DNA from 4 places in the Paenibacillus sp. TAB_01 genome. Region 1 is predicted to be linked to each of the others. Evidence: riboswitches for the same ligand, from Rfam matches in the RefSeq annotation. Region 1 holds a riboswitch; each other region holds the start of a gene.
The links. Region 1 has a riboswitch for cyclic di-GMP ahead of ACHHV8_RS01495 (cyclic nucleotide-binding domain-containing protein). Riboswitches for the same ligand answer to the same signal wherever they lie in the genome.
Positions count from the first base shown of each region.

Region 2: linked by a shared signal. The riboswitch ahead of ACHHV8_RS16340 (EAL domain-containing protein) and the one ahead of ACHHV8_RS01495 (cyclic nucleotide-binding domain-containing protein) in region 1 are both predicted to bind cyclic di-GMP.
Region 3: linked by a shared signal. The riboswitch ahead of ACHHV8_RS04915 (chemotaxis protein CheX) and the one ahead of ACHHV8_RS01495 (cyclic nucleotide-binding domain-containing protein) in region 1 are both predicted to bind cyclic di-GMP.
Region 4: linked by a shared signal. The riboswitch ahead of ACHHV8_RS24325 (hypothetical protein) and the one ahead of ACHHV8_RS01495 (cyclic nucleotide-binding domain-containing protein) in region 1 are both predicted to bind cyclic di-GMP.

Region 1 is NZ_JBIFNP010000001.1:308,995-313,267, forward strand. Features, by position in the region: partial or broken gene thyA (thymidylate synthase) at 49-564, shown strand; gene ACHHV8_RS01490 (HD domain-containing phosphohydrolase) at 778-1,650, opposite strand; gene ACHHV8_RS01495 (cyclic nucleotide-binding domain-containing protein) at 1,894-2,106, opposite strand; cyclic di-GMP riboswitch class I at 2,542-2,627, opposite strand; gene ACHHV8_RS01500 (MFS transporter) at 3,551-4,273, shown strand, end outside.
Region 2 is NZ_JBIFNP010000001.1:3,395,724-3,399,996, reverse strand. Features, by position in the region: gene ACHHV8_RS16350 (GAF domain-containing protein) at 1-533, opposite strand, end outside; gene ACHHV8_RS16345 (helix-turn-helix domain-containing protein) at 555-929, opposite strand; cyclic di-GMP riboswitch class I at 1,098-1,183, shown strand; gene ACHHV8_RS16340 (EAL domain-containing protein) at 1,429-3,873, shown strand; gene ACHHV8_RS16335 (HD domain-containing phosphohydrolase) at 4,188-4,273, shown strand, end outside.
Region 3 is NZ_JBIFNP010000001.1:998,646-1,002,918, reverse strand. Features, by position in the region: gene ACHHV8_RS04920 (sensor histidine kinase) at 1-977, opposite strand, end outside; gene ACHHV8_RS04915 (chemotaxis protein CheX) at 1,102-1,551, opposite strand; cyclic di-GMP riboswitch class I at 1,648-1,733, opposite strand; gene ACHHV8_RS04910 (alpha/beta hydrolase family protein) at 1,948-2,829, opposite strand; gene ACHHV8_RS04905 (zinc-binding alcohol dehydrogenase family protein) at 3,069-4,082, opposite strand.
Region 4 is NZ_JBIFNP010000001.1:5,004,143-5,008,415, forward strand. Features, by position in the region: gene ACHHV8_RS24320 (leucine-rich repeat domain-containing protein) at 1-1,159, opposite strand, end outside; gene ACHHV8_RS24325 (hypothetical protein) at 1,386-1,667, opposite strand; cyclic di-GMP riboswitch class I at 1,758-1,846, opposite strand; gene ACHHV8_RS24330 (YuzB family protein) at 2,240-2,464, opposite strand; gene ACHHV8_RS24335 (iron-sulfur cluster assembly accessory protein) at 2,607-2,909, opposite strand; gene thrC (threonine synthase) at 2,955-4,190, opposite strand.

The DNA.
Region 1 (4,273 bases):
ATTCATTTCACACGCCGCGGCGAAGAAATTTATTATTAGAGGTGAACAATGAAAGCTTATTTGGATTTGCTTCAGGATATTTTAGACCATGGCGTACAAAAAGGGGACCGCACCGGAACCGGCACGATATCGGTTTTCGGCCGCCAGCTTCGGGTCGACTTAGCGGAAGGCTTTCCTCTGCTGACGACGAAGAAGCTGCATGTGCGGTCGATCTTTCATGAGCTGCTCTGGTTTTTGAGCGGGGATACGAACATCGGCTATTTGCAGGACAATGGGGTCACCATCTGGGACGAGTGGGCGGATGAGAACGGCGATCTGGGACCGGTCTACGGCTCGCAGTGGCGCTCTTGGCCCGCGCCGGACGGCCGGCATATCGACCAGATCAGCCAGGTTGTCGAGCAGATAAAGCATAATCCCGATTCCCGCAGACATTTGGTCGTAGCCTGGAATCCGGCGGAGGTGGACCGGATGGCGCTGCCGCCTTGCCACTATGCATTTCAATTTTATGTAGCGGAGGGCAAGCTGTCCTGCATGTTCCAGATGCGGTCGGTCGATACGTTCCTTTTTCGGTAGGAAAAAATATTGATTAAGACAGGAGGGAATTGATATAAAAGTTGTGGGCGTAGCCCAAGCGGGAGCGTCCAGAAGTAGGAAAAGGCAAATTGTTTATCTTTGCGATAAATCAATGATCTATCTGAATTGATTTATTTTAATGGTCACTATTCCGAGAGCGTCTCTTAGTATGCTCTTCAGATTACATTCCCAAACTATGCGACACTAAAAGTAATAGATTATACGAAATCTAGTGAGTGCTAACAAGCTAACAGGAGGTAATTTAGTGAAATTAAACGACCATTTTAAGGCATTTATCGGGGAAATATCATTGAATCCAACGAGAGAAGATAGAATAGACAGCGCGTTTGAGACTTGGGCGGACATTCTAAAGAACGATGAAGAAATAAAAGATAAAATTATTGTTCCGTTCACTCCGTATGGATATCCGCTGCCATCCTCACGTTCATGATGCTGTAGAGCGACAAGTGCTTGTCTGCATGTGATCCCGGCAGTACGTCTCATTATTTCAAAACCATAAACTGTATGTTGGTTTATTTGATGAAACTCATCAGGGGTTAGTTTTTCCGGTTTATTAATGATCTCATCAGGGATCTTTACCTTTCCAATATCATGTAAAAATCCTGCAATGGTTAACTCTAATAGTTCTTGCGCTCGTATGCCTCTCGCTCTACCAATAAGTTGGGATATAATTGCAACCCCGATACTATGCCTGTAAGTATATTCATCGTGTTGCTTTAGGTGGGTAAAAATATGATGCAGATCCGGATGTTCACTCATTACTGTAACAACGGGAATAATTTTTTCGTGAACATAATTTAATGGTATATGTTTTAAATAACGTACCTTATCAAACGCGACTTTAATTTCATTAATTGCAGAATTGACGAGATGAAGAATAGATGCTTGCTCTACGTCATCTTCTTTTATCGCTATACCTTGGTGCAATAAATATTGAATGTCTCTACGTGTAAGTACAGATAACTTGGGTACAACCAAAACGCCGTTCCTATTGTAAAAATTTTTGTTAATTCGGAAGCCAACGTACTGGTATTGACTGGAGTGACTTTCTTTCATTCAACCACCGCTTTCTCCAGCTTACTTTTTGATATTCCCGGTTCGGTTCCCATGCTTGATCGCGAGCTTCACCAGGCTTTTGACTACTCGTTCTTTTGCATCTAAAAATGTAAGATCTTGGACTTCTTGGTTGGTTTCACGAAGTCTACCGCATAATTCTTTGATATGCTTAGGCTAATATCAAAGTTATCTTTTAATAAATTGGTAAAGTCATGAGCCGATAATGAAAGGATCTGTGTATCTTCAATAGCTTGAGCAGTGGCGCGAACGCGGTTTACCTTCCAGCAATGATAGCTCTCCGAACGCTTCACCCGCAGCAAATACCGTCAAGATTTCTTCCTCGCCGCTGTTACGATTGGATGTGTAGATTTTCACGCTGCCCGAGATCACGATATAAAAAATCAATCCCATTTCGTGCTCACGAAAGAGGATCGTCCCTGCTTTATATGTTTTCACCTTGCTGACTCTTGAAATACTTTGCAATTGCTGATCGCTGAGGTTATTGAATAATGGTGCTTTTCCTAGTATTTCAATCTTATAACCTCCAAGAATTATGCTAGCTTCTTAATATTATTTGCATCGAAGGTCGTGTTTTCGATTAATTCATATATTTCCGTACAATATCTTCCAACACAAACCCGACCTGCAAACATTTTTGTTACTCTTACCAGTTTATTTGCCTTAAGTATTGTGTTTGCTCCTGTCTGACCTCCGATAATCTTTGCAGAAATACTGCCCCCGGCTTCTCGTGACCTGAGGCAGTTAAGAGTGCTGGGTAAAGCATTCTAATACTGACTTGATCGTCAACTATCATTATCTTTGCTGCTGGATTCTCCTCCTTTATCAATAAAAAAATAACCCAGAAATGGATGATGGCAAATACTCACCCAAATCGGCAACTTGGCGATCATAAAGGGATGCTCCTTCGATCCATAGCTTTGCATCCCTTTCTTTCGAAAGGTTTGTCATTATCGATTGGCTATAATCGTTACCCTTACATAGTCCATTTGAACTATATAAAGTATACGATGCCAACAATATTCTGTCGAAACCACCTTAATGATTCTGGTCTTATTTTTCGACATTTCATGACTGAAAATGAATCATTTCATCATGAATTATAAACCGTTGAGGTGCATTTTTGGAGAAATAAGCATATGGGAAAAATCGAGTTGCGAAGAAGGAAAGTATTTATTCACATCAAATTCACCAAAGAATACCGGAATAACCGTTTGTCTTTAAGAACATCGTAAGTAAGAAGTTTAATAGTAAAATCACACCGCCAATTGTAATCGCTCCGGTCTATGGAACAAGAAGGATTCGTACTACAATCCATGATCGCGTCCATCTTTCGGGTATCCACCAGCCGTATAAGACGGTATAAATTAATGTGCTTAAAATGTAAAAGAAAACTGAAATGGCAACGATTGAAACAGCGGATTCCGAAAAAACCAAACACATTAAGCCTAAAATATAAATAATGATTACCGCGAACGCTGCAAAGGCGAGTACCTTTGAAAGAGGTGCCGCCTCTGCTTATCTTCTGCTGCTATTTCATCCCGAACTTCACTTTCGACTTCGTATCGAACTTCGTCTTTAATTCTTGATCTTTCGTACGAATCCATTTTGTACCGTCTCCATTCGACCTATAGAAAGGGATTTGGCATACATAGATTTAATAACGCAAAAAGACTGTAATCCTCTAAACTAAAGGATTACGTTAATATGGAGCTGTGGCGAGATCAGTTCCTCTTTGATGTTATTAAAGGGCGGTTTTGTTCAATTAAACTGATGCAAAGAACTATTGTCATGCATTTCATACTTCGATGCACATGGTAGTGATCCGCTTGTACAATCAAAAGGGTACAACAACAACTACTATAGAGAGTCGGTGTAGAATATGACCAAATCGTTCTGGTTAGTGTTTTATTCAATGTTGATTTTAATGATGAGTACTAATATTCCTTCGCCCCTTTACCAATTATATCAGATGAGATACGGCTTCTCGCCGCTCGTCCTTACGCTGATATTTGCTACCTATGCCGTGGTGCTGATTCCTTCGTTAGCGTTGTTTGGCAAGGCGTCGGATCGCTATGGGAGAAAGAAACTGATTGCGGCTGGATCCGTGACTTCGATAATGGCCTCCGTATTGTTTGCATGCTCCTCTGGGATATGGATGCTGTTCGTAGCGAGAGCTTTGCAAGGGATTGCTGTAGGTATGCTCAGTGGGGCAGGGTCTGCTGCGTTAATGGAGTTGAACCCCTATCCGAACAAGCAGTCGGCGGCGCTTGCGGCGTCAATCGCGACAGCGGGCGGAACAGCCATAGGCCCCCTTATCGGCGGTGCAGCCGCCCAATACGCCTCCTATGCGGATGTGTCTCCGTACGTGGTACATTGGCTACTCGTCTTGCCCTGTTTACTAGGGATCATCGGACTTAGGGAAACGGTTCAAGTACAAACGCAGAATCATTCCCAACAATCCCAAGTCTCCCGAGAGTCGCAGCGGCTTACCGGCGAAGTCAGGCGGTCATTCACATCTGCCGCATTAACTGCGATGACCGCATGGGCTGTCACCGCATTGTTTATGTCCGTCATTCCGTCATATATCGCATCGCTGCTAGGT
Region 2 (4,273 bases), 3.1 Mb from region 1:
TTGTCTCTGGCGTACATCACTTTATGTCCGAATGAATGGCCGTTATGCATCAGCGGAATACTGCAGAAGGCCTGAATCCCCGCTTTCAGCAGCTGGGCCCGGTGGTTGTCGCATATATAATGCTCGGACCGTTCCACATGATCAACTACAAGAACATCGCCTACATAGAGCGGAACACGGGAACCGTTTAATACATCATTTTTGACGCAGAGTCCGTTGGTATATTCATTGTAGACCATCGGCACATCCGCAACACTGCTGTTCCAAAGCCGCTGCCGCTCATGTTCATATAAATAAATGGAGTGCATAAAGGCAGGGAATTCTTGCCTCACGAGTGCCATATACCGGTTCATCATCATGGTGGAGCGGATAGCGATGAGCTCGGAGCTTCCGATAAGATCTTCCTGCAGCAGTTCAAGAAAGACTTGAGACAAATTCATTTCTTTGCTGTAGCTTGATGAAATATGATTAAGCAGCTGCCGAATCTCTTTGGTCATTTTAAATTTGATGAAGGACTCGACGATTTCTTCCACCTGGCACGACACTCCTTTCCATTATCGTTCTTTAGCTTTGTGAGGCTGCTGCAACCGCTCCTTAACGATCTTCTCCAGAAGCTCATGGATGGGCAGCAAATCCTCCTCCGTTAAAATATGGCCATCCCAATGCAAGTTTCGGGCGGAAGCTGATAACTCCTTGTTCTCGAGCAGCGGATGAGGCTCTGCCAGTGCGCTGAGACCCAGCAAATAATCCGCTGTCGTATTCAGAGTGGTTGCCAGCTTATAAATGATCTTGAGCTGCGGTTCCCGGTTCCCATGCTCATATCCGGAAATCGTCGTCTTAGCTACTCCTATTTCTTTTCCAAGCTCCTCCATCGTAAAGCCGCGCAGGATACGGAGCTGTTTTAAGCGAATCCCAAAGCCATCAGGCATGATGCCAACTCCTAACAATAGACAATTGAAGAAATTTTTAAAATCGTTTACAATGAAAAAGTACTCGAAACGCATACTTTTTTGAGGTTTCGCATGCTTTCTCTCATTCTACAGTATGAAGGCAAGCCTGTATAGGATAAGAATGGACTCCTTTCGATTCTTAACCGCAATGGAAAAAGGCAAATCCAGCGAAAGCTGGAGACGCAAAGCCGAGGGTCTAAGGCATGAAAAGCTATGACGGCCAGGTTGCCGAAGGAAAGAGAAACAGCCTGTTCTTTTCAGAGGGCCGCTGAAAAACGAGCGGAGAGTGCGGAATCGTTCTGTAGAAGCGCAAGCGTTCGCCTTTGTCCCTGGGTTTCAACCGCTAAAAGCGGGGAAATTAAAGAAATTCGAGGACAACAGCGATCGTAAGAACGGTTCGCACTTGCAGCGAGACTTTTTCAGCGGTCTCCTTTTCAGAGGGCTGTTTTCTTTTAGGATTGGGGAGTGAGTATAGTTGATGAACGAGGGCAAAGTGAACATCTTGCTGGTCGATGATCAGGCTGAAAATTTGTTGGCGCTCGAAGCGGTCATTGAGCGTGACGATTACAACCTGGTCAAAGCCCATTCCGGAGAAGAAGCTTTAAAATATTTGCTGAAATACGATTTCGCAACGATTTTATTAGATGTTCAAATGCCCGGGCTGGATGGCTTTGAAACGGCCAGAATCATTAAGTCGCGGGAAAAATCCAAAAATATACCGATTATTTTCGTTACGGCGAACTACATGGATGAACATCATGTGTATACCGGTTATTTTATTGGGGCCATCGAATATATTCTCAAACCGTTCGACCCGAATACGTTGAAGGCTAAGGTTCAAGGGTTTGTCAATATTTACAAGACGAACCGTAAGCTTCTCCAACAAACGGAAATGCTTATGCAAAAGACCAAGGAACTGGAGGCTGCGAATAAGGAACTGTCCGAGATCACATCCGAGCTGCGCAAATCGCAGGCTTTGACGAACGTTATCAGCGAAACCTCGATTGATTCAATGCTCATTCTTAACCAGGATGGGTTTATATTGAAGGTCAACCCGGCTGTACATAAAATGTTCGGATACGAGAACAGCGAAATTGTGGGCAGAAATATGGACATCCTGTTTCCTTTTCCGCAAGCTCAACGGTTCCTTCCAGGCAAATGGGATGATGCATTGTATGGTGCGGAAGAAGGGATTCATGAGGTGAATGCTGTCCGCAAAGACGGGAGTACGTTTCCCGTAGAGTTCCAGATCGGCAGCACGTTCGTGGAGAATAAGAATATTATCGCATGTACGATCAGGGATGTGACGAAGAAAAGACAGTCCCAGCAATTGATCACGCACATGGCGTACCACGACGGCTTGACCAACCTGCCGAACCGAAGAATGTTCAACGACCGCTTAAACTTGATGTTAAACCAGGCCAAGCAGGAGAATCAGCTGTTGGTCATGATGTATCTGGATTTGGACAGGTTTAAATATATCAATGATTCGCTGGGTCACTTGATAGGTGACAAGCTGCTTCAGGAAGTGGCGCGAAGGCTGGTTTCCTGCACGGATAACGTCCATTTCGTTGCAAGAATCGGCGGGGATGAATTCAATATGGTGCTCCAGGATACGAATCGGGAGGATGCGCTCGATATTGCGGAAGACGTGCTGGAGCAGCTGAAAAAACCGTTTTATATTGAAGATTTCGAATTATACGTGACAGCCAGTATTGGCATCAGTGTCTATCCTTACGATGGAAAGGATGCGCCCGCCCTGTTGAAAAACGCGGATGCGGCGCTCTACCGGGCTAAAGAGCAGGGGAAGAACAAATTTCAGATTTATCACTCGGGGATGAATATCCGTTCCTACCGGACCTTTATGCTGCAAAATGATTTGAGGAAAGCGATGGAACACGGTGAGTTTACGCTTCTGTACCAGCCTCGAATCGATGTGAATTCGGGAGAAATTACGTGTACGGAAGCTGTGATTCGTTGGAATCATCCTAACTGGGGAACGCTGCAGCCCTCCGAGTTCCTCCCGCTGGCCGAAGAGACGGGGCAGATTGCGGCTATCGGCGAATGGGTTCTGCGGACCGCCTGCAAGCAAATTCAATTGTGGCGGATGTCAGGGCTGCCTTTACCGCGAATGGCTGTACGATTCTCGTCGCTGCAATTTTTGCAAAAGCAATTTGTCCGTAACATCGAACAAATTCTGAAGGAAGCGGGGCTTGAGCCTGCGATGCTGGAAGTGGAAATTACGGAATCGGCCATCATGCGCAATGAAAGCGTCATAATAAGAGCGCTGCACGAGCTTAAGCAGCTCGGCGTTACGATCTGCATCGAAGAATTCGGCTCCGGCGGTTCATCCTTAAGCTCGCTTAAACATATTCCAGCCGATTTGATCAAGATCGATAAGCTGTTTATGGATGATTTAGCGGCAAATCCGGCTCAAAGCACGGCCTTTATCTCTTCTATCGTTTCTTTGGCCCGCAGCTTGAACATGCAGGCGGTGGCGGTTGGCATCGAATCGGAGGAGCAGCTGAATCTATTAAAGAATTTGAGCATTCAAGGCGTACAAGGCCGACTGTTCAGCCTCCCCGTTACGGCTGCAGAGCTAGAGCCGCTGCTCAGCCAAGGTCTGTCCGAGCAGTTTTCCTTTCACAACAGGGCTGAGAAGGAAGCGGAGGAGCATGATATTCTTGATTTTCAGCTTTACCGGATGAAAGAAGCTTTTTCCATTTCCTCCAGAGAGCTTGAAGTGTTTAAATTGATTATCGACGGTTTGAATAACAGGGAGATTTCCACGCAATTATTTATAAGCGAGCATACGGTTAAGAATCATATCACTCGTATTTTTCAAAAGCTGAATGTGAATGACCGCCTGCAGGCGATGGCGAAAGTGTACCAAAGCTGTATACAAACCAATAAGGCCCAATAAATAGGCAAGCGTGAGAGCCTGAATGTGCAAGGAGCAGCGGATGAGTACAGCGCTTGCAATCATCAAAACATCGGTTTGCAGACAGCTGCATTTTTAACCGGCCTGTGCAATAGGAAGAGATTCCTATTCTAGTCATATAAAAGCTTCATTACAAAAAAACGTATTTATTCCTAGCTGCAGGAATAGATACGTTTTTTGTATGTAGGAAGAGTCTCCTATTTTATGGAATCTATTAAAAATGAGAAGACCTGCTGATAGTTTCCAGCTGCCGTTTCGTCCATAATGAAACTAACAAATACGAGGGGGCTGCTGCTATGGGGTTAATCTACATGAAGAAGTCTTATCCGGGGGTTGAGAACTTGCTCGAATTAAAAAAGGAAGACATCTGCTCTTTCTTAAT
Region 3 (4,273 bases), 690 kb from region 1:
TTCGTGACGAACGGGGCGAAGATCGTGCCGGAAATGCTTTCCGGAATCCGCGGACCGTTATTGCTGATATGAATATGCACCTGCTGCTGATCCTCGAAGCATGAAATGTGCATTTTTTTATTGCTCTTCATATCGGAAAGGGCATCGATGCCATTATTAATCAAATTGGACAGCACCTGCTGAAACGCCAGCTTCTGTACCCGGACGTACAGATCCGAGGGAACGGAAACGGTCAGCTCGACATTCTCATTAATCAATCGCGGTCCCAGAAGGGATAAGCTGTATTCCAGCGTCGGCTTGAGCGGAAGCACGGCTAGCTCCTCTTCCATAATAGGCCGCTTGGAGAAGCTTAAGAACCCGGTCACCTGCATATGAATGTGGTTCAGTTCATTTTCTATGTATTGAATATAGGTCTGCCCTTTATTCGAATCGGCATGCTGGATTCCCGTACTGAGCAGCTTCAGGAAGCCTTTAATCGCTGTCAAAGGGTTGCGGATTTCATGCGCCATGCTGGCCGCCATTTTCCCGACCAGGTTAATCCGGTCGTCATGCAGAGCGTGAATGGCCTGATCCTTCTCCCGCATCGCGGATACGGCCTGGTTCCAGTAGCACTCGCACAGCACCCGCTCGAACTGGTCGATCCGGTAGCTGATCTCCCGGTACAGCTCAAGCGACACCAGATCGCTTCCCGCTTCCAGGAACGTCTTTCTCCACAAGTGCGCGCCGGTAATAATATGAATGATATGTACATTCATCTCATTATAAATCCTGCACCATTCATCGACCTTCCACTGGATCGGATGTTCCTCCGCCGGCTTAAGCAGATCGATAAAGAATTCGAACAAAGCCTCGCCCTGTTTGTATAAAATGCCGTATTCAAATCTATCCACAAACTGATCATTGAATTGTTCAATCCAATAATTGATCAAATTCGCTTTGTTGTCCCTGAGTTCCATCAGTCGTGGCTCTATCTTCATCGCTAAAAACCTGCCCGTAAATAGGATGCATATCTCTGTTTTTAAACATAGCATATCCGAATACTGGGAACAATGCTCTACTATGCTTGTTTTACTCAAACTTACGGCCTATGAGAAGCGCGTTTTATGTCGAAATGTAGATGTGAAATTGTCCGATGGTGTCAATCGTCAGCGGGATGCTGAATACCTTTTCCCCCCAGGTATACCCTGTCTGTTGAACCAGATGGGGCGGCGTAATGTCCACCTCGATGCCCTGCTGATACAAGATCGCGCTGGCATTCCCGCTAATCATATTGCCAAGCTCCCCTACGGCGCTCTGACACATTTCGTCGAATTCCGTTATAGGATATCCGCCCATCATGCCCGACACCATCCGGAAAGCGACGGTTTCCGGAAAACCGAACAAAATATCCTTGTTCAAGGAACCGATAATACCGATTTTGAACCATATATAATGGTGGAGATAGTCGATCTTTTGAACGCTTAATTGACCGACCGAAGGTTTGATTTGAATCAAGGTCTCGATAACATGAATCGAGGAAGACAGGAACGGATTGACCAGACTGGCCTGCACATCATACAACCCCTTTGCAAAATAAATGTATATCAAAAAAAGGACTGCCCGAAATGAGCAGTCCTGTTCTAGCTAACCTAGAATATGAGCGCAGCTTTCGGCGGCTCGGCTGCCGTAGGGATTGCCCCCTTAGGCCCGCAGCTTTGCGTCCCTGCCTTTCAACAGGTTTGCCATTATCGATTTCTCACATTGGAATAATAAAGTTCGGAACCATTGTACCACACAATCTGATAAAATAGTACTGATTTTCACGCCGACCGTACGTAAAATGCGTGACTATCCGCCCAAGGATATCCATCGGAGGTCGCGCCATCCTTACCGCTTCACATAGCTCTTCCGTCCGGATACCTGTCTGCGGAGTCCCGGATGCATGACTCGAGCGGCGACCTTCCGGTTCTAGCTGCGCTTCAAAAATTCCAGCGTCACGCGGATCGCTTCCTCCAGCTGCGGTGTTGTCGAAGCAAACGGGTGTACCGCCCCGAAGGTATGGTTTCCCGCCTGGATCAAGGCGATGCCGTGCTGCGGCGCTCCCAGGCGCAGCGCTTCAAAGCCTTCCCGCAAGCGGGGCGAATCCTGGTCTCCCTGCACCTGCAGCACGGGAAGCTCCAGCCCGGCGAGCCGCTTGACGATATCGAACCGCTCGCCCTGCTCCTTCAAGTCCTCGTAGAAGGAAGCGCGAATCGGCATCTGCTGTCCGGTCCTTGCATTCGCTACATAGGCAACGCCCTGTTCGGCTATCTGCTCCTTGAACGCATCGTCGAACAAATCCGCTTTGGCGATGCCGTTCCAGGTTACCACGGCGCTAATCTCATTGGGATGGTCCGCGGCATAAACGATGCTGCTGCCCCCTCCGCGGCTGTGGCCGAGCAAGCATATCTTCCCGGCATCAGCCTGCTCGGAACGAGGCAGCTCCCCGATGCCTAGGGCGTGAAGCAGATATGTAAGATCCTGCTGCTCCCGCGAATAAGTATTCAGCGCGAACTTGTCCAGCTCATCGAAATCCGTTTCGGCGACGCCGTTGCAGGAAAAATTAAACGTGACCGTATAAAAGCCCGCCTCCGCAAACCGCCGGGTGGCATACGGAAAGAATCCCCAATCCTTAAAACCCTTAAAGCCGTGGCAGATGACCAGCACCGGCCGGCGTACAGCTCCCGATGCTTCTCCCGAGCCGGCAAGGGTCACGATCTCTCCGCGGATATAAAGCGGTTCTCCCGACGGCAGCTGCCCCGCTTCCCGAATGAAAGGCTCCTGAATCATTTCCGCCTCATGTGTACTCATACAGTACCACTCCCTCTCAATTAAATGAGTAATTACGATGAACCTGATAAGTTTAATAGGAATAAATTCATTGTACCATACTCCGAGCCGCAGGCTTTAATCTTGCTGCAGAGGCTTCGGTTTATGAGAGGGCATGCAAACAAAGCCGCAAGCCGGAAGGGCTTCACCGCCCGGCCGGCTCGCAGCTTGAAATGGCCGCCGCCATATACTGATGCTGATACTGATGCGGATGCGTGCTTTTACAGCTCCACCATCGCTTTGATGACTCCGGTTTCCGGCTTCAGCCAGGCTTCATACGAGCCGATCATGTCCTCGAAGCCGACGCGGTGGGTAATAAATGAATCCGTATCGATGTGTCCGCTGCGCAGACTGTCGATCACATGCTCGAAATCAACAATTGTCGCATTCCGGCTGCTCATCAGGGTAAGCTCACGCTTGTGGAACTCCGGATCGTGAAAGGATAGATCGGCCTTCACCAGCCCTACGAAAACCAGCCGACCGCCATGCGATACATATTGGAAGGAGCTTTCCATCGATTTGGCATTGCCTGTTGCATCGAATACCACCGTCGGCAAATCACCGCCGGTGATCGCTTCGATTTCCTTCAACGGATCGTTCTTTACATTCACCGTGTAGTCGGCAGGCGCCCATTCCCTGCAGTACTCAAGCCGGCCCTCATTCATATCGAGCGCGATGACCCGAGCGCCCGCCAGCTTGGCGAACTTCATGACGCCGAGTCCGATCGGCCCCGCTCCGATCACAAGCGCGAATTCGCCTGGAGTAATCGCTGCCCGGCGTACCGCATGAGCCCCGATGCTCAAGCATTCGACGATAGCCGTCTGCTCCAGTCCCAAGCCCTCCGCTTTCAGCAGATGATCGGCGGGCACCGCTATATACTCCCGCATGCCGCCATCCTGATGGACGCCGAGCACTTTCATCTGCGTGCAGCAGTTCGTTTTGCCCGACCGGCAGGCGATGCAGCGTCCGCATTCCAGATACGGCAAAACCGCTACCGGATCGCCCGCCTTCAACCCCCGGCTGTTGCTGCCGATCTCCACAATTTCACCTGCAAGCTCATGCCCAAGAATACGCGGGTATTCAAAAAACGGCTGATTGCCGCGGTAAGCATGCAAATCCGTGCCGCAAATGCCGATGCGGCGAATCCGCACCAGCGCTTCCCCTTCCGCCGCCGCAGGCATATCCGTTTCTTTTAAAGCAAAGCGGTTCGGCTCTTCACACACGATCGTTCTCATGAATCAGGTCGCCTCTTTTCAAAGTAGGATAAAAGGATGGAATTTCTCTTACTATGGATTCTCTATTTAGAAAGCGGTTTCCTTCCCGTATCTAAAATAAGCTTCGGATGTTTTCCTCCTGCCCTAACTATTTGTCCGATGTCTCCCTCTTCAAGGGACCGGCTTAAGCAGCAGGCGGCAAAAGACCCGGA
Region 4 (4,273 bases), 4.7 Mb from region 1:
TCTGTGAAGCCTCGCCTACAAAACGAAGCGGCACGAAGGTTGTCCCTTCCCTTAAGCTCGGAGCTGCGCTCAGCTGTACTGGGGTTCCGTTGACCAGAGCCTCGTTTGCTCCAATCGAAAGAACGATTTCCAAGCCTTCCTTCTTCCCTGTCACCTGCTGCTTCTGTTCATCCCAGGCAATCTGAAGCCCAAGCTTCTCAAAAACAGGCCGGAAAGGCACGAGCACCGTTCCCTCCTCATTCAGCGGAGGCTGCTCGAAGCGGATTCTCTCATCGTCGACAGAGACCGTAATCGGCAGCTCAAAGCCCGGCAGCTTGTCGGTATCATAGCTGATCTCGACTCCCCTTCCCTGCAGCTCTCTAAGGACATCGGCCGCAGCCGGTGTCAGCGGGTTGCCTTCCAAATAAACCTCGCGAAGCCGGGGAAGAGCGGTTAAAGCCGTTAAATCGGAGATTTGATTATTTTTTAAATAGAGCGTCTTCAAGCCTGTCATGGAACGAAGCGCCCCGATCTCCGTCAACCCTGTCTGGTTGAGAAACAAATGCTCCAGCCCGGTCAGCTTGGATAAGCCTCCCAGCTCCTGAAGCGGATTGGAGGACAAGTCGAGCACTTTCAGCTTCTCCATTCCTTCTATCCCGGACAAATCCGTGATGCCTGCCTGCGAAATAAACAGCTGCTCCAGCCCGGTCAGCTGCCATAAGCCCTTCGGGTCATGAACCGGATTTCCGTCGAGAAATAACATATGCAGCCTCGGCAGTTCGCTCAGCGTCCGGATATCTTCGATCCGGTTGCCGGTCAGGTCGAGCGCTGTAAGCTTCTTCAGCCCGCTGAGAGGATATACATCCGTGATTTGATTGTTTCGCAGGATCAGCTTGCTCAATGCCGAGGCATACTGCAAACCGGTCAATTCGCCGATGCCGTTCTTGCCCTTGGTTCCGATCCAAACCAGGGTGCTCATCCGCTCCAGATCCTCGGGAGTCAGCTCGCCCGCCGGCTTCTTCAATTGCTTTCGAATCGCTGTCTCCAGCTGGGTATCGGGCACTAACTGCAAGCTCTCCGCCTGCACGGAAGCAGGGATCACGGCGCTTATCGGAGCGGCAAGCAGCGCGGAAAGAATAATTGCTTGTAAAGCGAGGGAAGGTCGTTGTCGTTTGTCCATATAGGTCTCCTGTTCTATGTACGTAGGCATAACCTCTGGTAATTCTATGGATTCCACAAAATTCCTTCATTTGTGTAAAATTTTCACAAAAAAGGCAGTAAAGACGGCAGCAAGAAAAAAACATGCTGCCGCAGCCCCTACGCGGGAACTGCAGCCGCATGCTTTTTCAATGAATGGCCTTGCTTCCTACCCGATCCGCCCGAGGAACTAGGCCAAGCGCTTAACCTCAGAGCGGCAGCTTAAATAATCGTACAAGCTTAGAAACAGATCGTTCTCCATCTCGCTGCGCAGCGAAAACTTCACTTCCCCGCGCCAATAAAAGGTGATCAAATGGCTTCGCTTTCCCATCACCATTTCCACATCCCAGCAAGGTGCCCTTTAAATCGAACACTTCCTTGTTTACGAACATTTTAGGTCCGTCGCTGGACAAATAAACGCCCAGCATATCTTTGCCGATCACCGCATAAAACCCTTCCCTTGTCATCACGCTCTTCTCCTCATTCCCCAAATCACCGTTCCTCCTCTCCCGTAAAAAAAGAATAGGACTCCCTTTGCCCAGGCAGGAGTCCGCAAGCATCTATAACGCATCACCAATTCCTTCGGCAGCTGGCTGGCGGGACGCTTCAAGCATCCTTCGCCCCTGTAGCTTTGCGTCACAAGCTTTCGCTTGCTTTGCCATTTATCGGGCAGTTGAAGTAAATTTGTACTACAAATTACGACAACTTTAGCATATAAGATAGTCCCTGGCGAATACATATATCTTTGTACCTATTTTTATTCGTTTTCCACGCCCCAAAGCCCTATTTTAAGATAAAGCTGCTAATTTCTCCAATTAATTCAGGCTCCCGGCAGCAGAAGTCCGGTCCAGGAACAAACCTCGGCGCCCCTTTCCAACGGCTCAGCATCAGCCCCGGCCAAAGGCCTACAAAGATGGCTGCGGCGAGCCGGCCCCGCCCTCCCGCTATGCAGTGACCGGCACGAGCATCCGGGCTCGCGCGCGTCAGCGCCTCTTAGCTCCGTTTGACCGGGACCTCACTTATGTGCTCCAAAAAAGAACGTCCGGCTTTTCAGCCGAACGTCTTATTTCTTTACATATTTCCGCGCTTTCTCAATCGCTTCGTCTTCTGTCGCTCCTGTAACATACCGTCCATTAATATAAATGAATGCAAACCGCGAGCAAGGTCCGCAATATGACTTGCAGCCTACCTTAATCTCGGCCTCGGGCGCCAGCTTCTGAAGCTTCGGCAGCGCAGTTTTCATCTTCATATGCTTGCATTTATCGCAGACGCGAATATCGTTCGCCATGACTTACAATTCCTTTCCTGCCACATCAGCTCTCCATTGAAACGGAAGCTGCCTTACTTACCTACGGGCGGTACGGCATGGAGGACGGCCGCCCGCATAGAGCGCAGGCCAGTCCCGCCTTCCGTCCATCGAAGCATACGGCCTAGTGGTCGCCGTGGTTCCCTTTGCTTGGATTCGTCACTGCAAAGCCTTCTTCAGGAGTGAAGAAGTAGTCGATCCGCACGCCGTCCAGCAGAGGCTCGTCCTTTTGCAAAATAACGTCGATGTTCTTGTCCGTCGAAACAACTTCGTCCTTGTCGGTAGGAGTATCAAGGCTCATACCGTAATGGGCGTGATCGCCATGGCTGTGCGTAACGTATACGCGAAGCTTTAATTCTTTATTCTCTTCTTTTTCTAGTTCAGCAAGCAGCATTTTTGCCGCGTTGCGAGAAATTTTGCAATTCATCAGTATAACATCTCCCACTTGTGGTTTTCTCCTTATTGTAAAGAATCAACCGCGGGAAAGCAACCCGTTGACGGACTCCCATGTCAAATCGGCTGCGGCCAAATTCTCCTGATAAGAGACCGCCTCCGTATCTTTCAGCAAATGTCCCGTCAGAATGCACACCGCCGTTTCCTCCGCATCGACAATTCCTCTGTCTGCCAGCTGTTTCAGCCCTGCTAAGGAAGCCGCCGAAGCCGGCTCGCAGCCGATGCCGCTCCGGTCGATAAGCGCCTTCGCTTCCATGATCTCCGCATCGGAAACCGCGGCGGTGACGCCATTCAGCCCGCCGATGACGGAGCGCAGCGCTTTTTTCCAGCTGGGCGGATTGCCGATATTCAAAGCGAAAGCCACAGTGTGCGGATTCGCTTCGGGCGTCAGGACGCTTCGGCCTCCCGCCACCATCCGGTGAAACGGGCTCGCGCCTTCGGCCTGGACAATTGCAACCCGCGGCAGCTTGTCGATGAAGCCGAGCTGCTTCAACTCAAGCAGCCCTTTGCCTAAGGCCGCAGCGTTGCTTAAAGCACCGCCCGGCAGGACGATCCAATCCGGCAGCTGCCAGCCGAGCTGGTGGGCGATTTCGTAAACGATGCTTTTTTGCCCTTCGATCCGGAATGGATTGATGGAATTGCAGACGTAGAGCCCCAGCCGCTCGCTGTACCGCTCGCTAAAGCGGATGCCGTCGTCATAGGTGCCGTCGAACCGGATCAGCTCGGCGCCGTATGCCGCCGTCTGGCGAACCTTGTTCGGCGAAATATGACGGCCGGGCAGGAAAACGTGCGAAGAGCAGCCACCAATGGCCGCATACATGGCAAGCGAGGCGGAGGTATTGCCCGTGGAGGTGCAGGTAAACCGCTTATAGCCGAGCGAGCGCCCGTGGGATACCGCCACTGTCATCCCGTTGTCTTTGAAGGAACCGCTCGGGTTCTCGCTCTGTGCCTTCAGCAGCAGCTTCCGTACGCCTGCCAGACGGGCAAGCGATTCGGAAGGGTACAGCCCCGTGTTGCCTTCATATTTTGTCGTAATCCAGCGCGCTTCCAGGTCGGGGAAAATCAGCTCCTTGTAACGCCATACGCCTCCGGCATAAGGCGTCATCCGCTCCGACAAGCGCTCGTCCCAGACTCTCTTGAGCTGTTCGCTGTCGATGCCGCTCCACTCCCTGACCACATCCAGCAATCCGCCGCATTCGCATAAAAAGGGGCTGCGGACCGCTCCGCCGGCCATTGCGCCGGGCATTCCGTACATTGATAATGAAAACTCATCCTCTTCACTCCTAAGGTTATAATCGGGTTATCGCTTCGTCCGCGCCTTGCGCGCCGCGTTCCTGC